One region of the Neisseria sp. P0014.S009 genome, then DNA from elsewhere that is predicted to be linked to it. Evidence: predicted binding sites of a transcription regulator. Region 1 holds the regulator's gene; the other holds the start of a gene.
What was found. The regulator sigma-54, encoded in region 1, starts transcription at its own class of promoters, with help from an activator protein. The targets are predictions, from matches to a motif close to CTGGCACGCTTCATGCTT.
Positions count from the first base shown of each region.

Region 2: ACTHS4_RS11035 (pilin) is a predicted target of sigma-54. The motif match lies at 1,493-1,510, and genes of this name have one in related genera.

Region 1 is NZ_JBQCVS010000008.1:88,255-91,367, reverse strand. Features, by position in the region: gene ACTHS4_RS07680 (AmpG family muropeptide MFS transporter) at 1-780, shown strand, start outside; gene hpf (ribosome hibernation-promoting factor, HPF/YfiA family) at 854-1,168, opposite strand; gene rpoN (RNA polymerase factor sigma-54) at 1,218-2,573, opposite strand; gene lptB (LPS export ABC transporter ATP-binding protein) at 2,739-3,113, opposite strand, start outside.
Region 2 is NZ_JBQCVS010000021.1:22,686-25,798, forward strand. Features, by position in the region: gene ACTHS4_RS11030 (pilin) at 280-738, opposite strand; gene ACTHS4_RS11035 (pilin) at 853-1,323, opposite strand; gene glnD ([protein-PII] uridylyltransferase) at 2,126-3,113, opposite strand, start outside.

The DNA of each region.
Region 1 (3,113 bases):
AGCTTGATTCTGGCCGACTTAATGCCTTGGCACAACGTATTCATCATTACTGCACTGTTTATGCTGCCCGGTCTGCTGATGACCCTGTTTTTAGCTAAAGAACCTGACATTCCACCATCTGTGTCGCGTACATTTGCCCAAACGGTTTCAGACCCTTTCAGTGAGTTCTTCTCCCGCAAAGGAATCAAACAGGCCATATTGGTATTGCTGTTTATCTTTCTCTACAAACTGGGCGACAGTATGGCAACGTCTCTGGCAACGCCGTTTTATCTGGACATGGGCTTCAGCAAAACCGACATCGGCCTCATTGCCAAAAATGCCGGTTTATGGCCTGCTGTCATTGCCGGTATTGTAGGCGGTATTTGGATGATAAAGCTCGGCATCAATAGAGCTTTGTGGATTTTCGGCGTGGCGCAATGGGTTACTATTCTAGGCTTTGCTTGGCTGGCAAATTTTGGCAAGTTTGAAACCATCACACTGACAGAGCAAATGATGCTTGCGGCCGTGATTGGTGCAGAAGCAGCTGGTGTTGGTTTAGGTACAGCAGCATTTGTTGCCTATATGGCTCGTGAAACCAATCCAGTATTTACGGCCACTCAATTAGCCCTCTTCACCAGCCTTTCCGCTGTACCGCGTACATTTATCAATGCTTCGGCAGGTTATCTGATTGAAGCGATGGGTTACTTTAATTTTTACTGGCTGTGTTTTGCTTTGGGCATACCGGGCATGTTGCTGCTGTTTAAAGTGGCACCATGGAATGGCGAAAAAGTGAGTAACTAGATTGCCAGTCTAAAACTTCTAGTAAAACAAAAGGCCGTCTGAATGTTCAGACGGCCTTTATCATACAAAAATTTTATTCTGCTTCAGGTTTGACAGTACTGCGGACATCACCGCTTTTTTCTTTATGTTTCAAAACAGCGCGGTCGAGCTTGTCCATCAAAACATCAATTGCGGCGTACATATCCTGTTCAATCGCTTCAACGTGCAAATCTTTGCCTGCCAAATGTACATCAGCTTCGGCTTTCTGGCTGACTTTTTCCACCGAGAGCGTGATGGTCACGGAGATGATGTTGTCGGCGTGGCGGCTGATTCGTGCCAACTTGTCGGAAACGTAGTTTTTGATGGCTTCGGTAACATCAAAATTCAGACCGGTGATTTTCAGATTCATGATACAGCTCCTTCGGTTGGTTAGTCCGTCAAAACGGATCGGAATATATCTACTCGGTAAATTTTCGTTTGTGTGCCGGTGGGATGTCTAATGATTCTCTATATTTAGCAACTGTACGTCTGGCGATTTCAATGCCGCGTTGTTTTAATAATTTGACGAGGGTCTCATCCGAATAGGGTTTGCTGCTGTCTTCGCTTTCAATCAGCTGGCTCAATACGGCTTTGATTGCACCTTGGCTGAACCCTTCGCCGTCATCGTCGGCATTGACTGCCTGTGTGAAGAAATAGCGTAACGCAAACAGGCCGCGCGGGCAAGACAAATATTTCTGATTAGCGGCACGCGAGATGGTACTTTCCGCCAAACCCAATTCGGCGGCGGCATCTTTCATCAGCATGGGCGACAGGCCGATTTCTCCGAAGATGAAAAAATCTTCCTGATTTTTGACGATATACTCGGCAAGGCGGAGGACCGTGCTTTTACGCAGCTCCAAAGAATCAATGCGCTGCTTGGCTTCGTTGATTTTTTCCTTCCACTCCGGTGCGCCCTCTTCCTCTGATTTCATCAGGTCGCAATATTCCTGATTAAGCTGCAGCTTCGGCCAAGCCGCTTCGTTGCTGATGACTTCCCAGCCGTCCTTGCCCTCTTTGACCCAAACGTCAGGCTGAATATAAGGCGTAGGCGTGGCAGAGGCGAAGCCGTAGGCCGGATAGGGATTGAGCCCGGCAATCATATCGAGCGCGGCTTCTATGGTTTTGCTGTCGGTATCGGGATAAAGTTTACGGAAACGCAGAACGTTTTGTTTGCGGTTTTTGCCTAAGTCTTGAAGCGAACTTTGCACCAAATGCGCGGCCATTTGTCTGGCCGGAGAAGCCGGCAAACGCATCAGTTGCAACATGAGCGACTCGGTCAAATCCGCCGCCGCCACGCCGGGAGGATCAAAAGTTTGCAACACATCCAGCGCATTTTGCAGGGCTTCTTCGTCCAGCATCCATTCCAACGGCGTGTGGTCGATGATTTCTTCGAGGCTGTCGGTGAGGTAGCCTTGTTCATCCAAAAAATCAATCAAGACATGAACATAGGCCGCTTCCACTTGCGAGAGCGGATGCTCGCACACTTGGGCATGCAGATAGTGTTTGAAATCCTCTTCTTCGGCGATGTTGCTCCAAATATCTTCGGCATCGTCGCCGCTCAACTGCTGACCTGCGCGCGGCATGGTGACGGCACGATTGAGCCCGCTATCGGCAAACTCATCGCTTTCCGGACGCTCAAGCAGAGGATTGTCTAATAACCAGTCTTCCACTTCGCGCTCAAGCTCAAGACCCGACATCTGTAAGATGCGCAAAGACTGCTGCAGCCGCTGGTTGAGCTGCTGGGTCTGTTTGAGTTTAAGGACGAGTGAAGACATAGTGTTTTTTTCGAAGTGTATGGATAGTTTTTCAGACGGCCTTTGTACGGAGGGCCGTCTGAAAAACTAGGTTATAGGTATTATATTTGTATTTTTAGTGATTATTCCAATATTTATAGCCGCCCTCAATTGAAATAAGGGTCTCATATACCGTCAAATATGCATTCAATATTTGAAATTTTCACCCAAGTAAACCGAACGGACTTGTTCATTGTTGACCAAATCATCCGGCTTGCCTGAAGCCAATACCGTACCGTCGCTGATGATGTAGGCACGGTCGCAGATGCTGAGGGTTTCGCGCACGTTGTGGTCGGTAATCAATACGCCAATACCGCGTGATTTGAGGAACTCGATGATTTTCTGAATATCGATGACGGCAATCGGGTCAACGCCGGCAAAAGGTTCGTCCAACAAAATGAAACGCGGCTGCATGGCCAGCACGCGTGCGATTTCGACACGGCGGCGTTCGCCACCGGACAAGGACGGCGCAGGGTTGTTGCGCAGGCGCTCGATATTCAAATCTGCCAACAGTTTTTCCAG
Region 2 (3,113 bases), on a different contig from region 1:
ATCAGGAGTGTTGCGAATTTGTTTTATGTAGTTGTGAAAAGATGAAGGCCGTCTGAAACTAATCAAGATAAAAGTTTTATGTCATATTAGGATTGGATATAAAGAGGCCGTCTGAAAATGATTTCAGACGGCATTTATTTTCGTAATGTGATGATTCAGGCTCTTAATGACCTTGTTTTGGAGAGTTTTGTTCTTTTGATTTGTTCGTTTTCCGCGTTTGTATTTGGCTTTGTTTGGGGGTTTTCTTCGCAATGTATTTTTGTGTTTTGGGAAATAAGCTTACAAGCTTTGTTTGCAGGATACGGGAAGGAAGTGTGTATCCATGGTGCCACCGCAAGACCAAATTGTTGTACCTTTAGTACTACCTGTTTTTGCAAAACTTGGTGTCAAGTGGATTTCGGTATTCTTCACAGGAACAGCGGCTTGATTACCGATGGCGGCAACAATAGTGCCATTATCTTCAATACGGACAATCTTTACATAGTTACCGACTTTATTGTCGTCTGAAGCGAGTTGCTTGATATTGAGGTCAAGCGGCAAGCTGCCTTTATCCGCATAGGCTTCTTCGACGTAGCTTTTCATACTGCCTGCCAGCATAATGCCTTCTGCTACTTGTGCTCTGGCAACATAGTTTTGGTATGCGGGAAGAGCTGCTACTGCCAAAATGCCGATGATGCCGATAACAATCATCAACTCAATCAGGCTAAAGCCGGTTTGGGCGTTGCGTAGTTTTTTCATTTTTTGAGTATGTCGTTTTCTTATTTTTATTTTATAAAGCAAATCCCATAATTATTATGGGATTTGCTTTGAGTCGAATATCTTTTGTTAGATATTTAAATTAGATTAGCTAGCTTATTTTTTCGCAGCTGGGCGGCAAGAAGAAGGTAAGAATTTTGTATCTACACCTTTGGTTTTTCCTGGAGTACAAGTCCAAGTGAAGGAGCCTTTGGAGTTTGCTGCTTTATTAGTAATTTCGGGCGATAGAGAAATAGTTGCATTTTGGATATCTTTATTTACATCTTTATCTTTCATTGTTGCTGTCAGAACACCATCAGCTACATTAACTTTAGCAACGTATTTACCTTTAATATCAGTAGCCGCTGCAATACCTGCCGCTTTATTGTCTTTAGGCCAGTCACCTTTATCTGCATAGTATTCGACAATAGCAGACTTTTGACCTTCCATCAAAGTGATGGCTTCAGAAACTTGGGCACGTGCAGTGTAGTCTTGGTATGCAGGCAGGGCGATAACTGCCAAGATGCCGATAATCGCGATGACGATCATCAATTCGATCAGGGTAAAACCTTTTTGGATTGCTTTCATTGATTAAAACTCCAGTTTGAAAGTGTGAATAATTATGTTTAATTTAAGTAAAAAGTCCGTAATGTGCTTGGCACTATGTATTATGAGTAAACCATAAAGTAAGAAGGAATATACAGCTTCCGTCGGGCTTGCTGCTTTGAGGCTTGGGCCTTATCGGACGTGTTGTTTCAAGCAGTCTGTGTGCCAAGTGCGCAAAATTGATTAAAAAATTTATTTTTTATTTTTTGTTTATTGTTTTTATTGGGTTTATTTTTTAATTTTTAAGTTTTATGAGGTTTTGTTTGAAAGTTTCAGGATTTTAAGGAAATAGGGGGTTGACGTTTTTTGTCAGTTTTGTGTTTTTTGTGACAGGAAAGGGAGATAAGTTTGGGTGTGTGACGTTTTTTGTCAGAAATTAAGCTTGTTTAATAATATGTTAATTGATTTAGATGGGCGGTATCTTTATGGATTAATCGGTAAGTTTAATATTTTTTTATTTTATTTTTTTGTTTTTTTGTTTTTTATAGGTTTTATTTTGTATGCGTATTTTGTTTGAATACGGATAAGGAGAAAATTTGGAAGGAAGGATTTTTAAAGAGGGTTTGGTGTAATAGATGAATGAAAATTTGTTATTGGAATTATATTCATTTGAGTTATGATTTTGGAATGTAGTTTTATGTCAGAAGGAAGTTTTGGTTCGCATTTTAAGGCTTTGGATTTCTTGAGTGTTTTAGAAGGGTATATTCAGGATGTTTATATGTTTGGATGTGATTAGGGTGAGCAAAAATGCTCACCCTATGTTTTTAAGATGTTCAGACAGCCTTTATGGGGTCAAGACTTCGATCAATGCCTGTTTTAGGGTGTTTTGGGTTTGCGGGTCTTGGAGGGATGGGCTGTAGGTGATGAAGCTGTCCTCAATGCGCTGATCCAAGGTGGTGATTTTGGCGTAGCGCAGACTGATGTTGTGTGCGAAGAAGGTCTCGGCGATGTCGGCGAGGAGATGGGGGCGGTTGACGGCGGTGATGTCTATGGTGTGCCAGCCGGGATAATCTTCTTCGGGGGTGATGATTACGGTAGGCGGAATAGGAATATGGCGGATGCGGCGGCTGATGTGCGGGCGGCCGCTTTGTTTTTGGACGGTGGTATTGCCGTGGATGAAGCTGTTGAGTTCGGCTTCGAGTGCGCTTTGGCGGTCGGGATATTCTTCGGGCGGGAGATTGTCGGGAAGTTGCAGGATAAAGGTGTCGAGGATGTAGTCGTGCTCGGTAATGAAGGCGCGGGCGGCTTGGATGTCGAAACGGTGGCTGCTGAAGATGCGGCAGAGGCGTGCGAAGAGGCGGTCGCCATTGGGCATGAACACCATGACTTGAAGGCTGTTGCTTTGGGGAAGGATACGGCTGCGGACGGCCGGACTTTGGGTGTCGTAGGCGAGGTTTGCGGTGTGCCAGAGGATTTCCCGTGTCTGATGGCGGACGTAGTATGCGCTGCCGAGGATGCGGCGGAGTTTTTGTTGGTTTTTGAGGGGAACGGCCGCACGCGTGAGTTGGTCGGCCACGGCTTGTTCGCGTCGGTTGGGGAGGCGTTCGGGATCGTGTTTTTTGCTGTTTAAAACGGCGGCGGTGCTGTGGTAGAGGGTTTGGAGCAGGCTGGCGCGCCATGTGTTCCAAAGTTTTGGGTTGGTGCCGCGGATGTCGGCAATGGTAAGCAGGTAGAGTGCGTCGAGGTATTCACGTGTGGGAATACGGCGGCAGAAGGCTTGGAGGACGTGCGGGTCTTGGATGTCTTCTTTTTGGGCAACGGTAGACATGAGC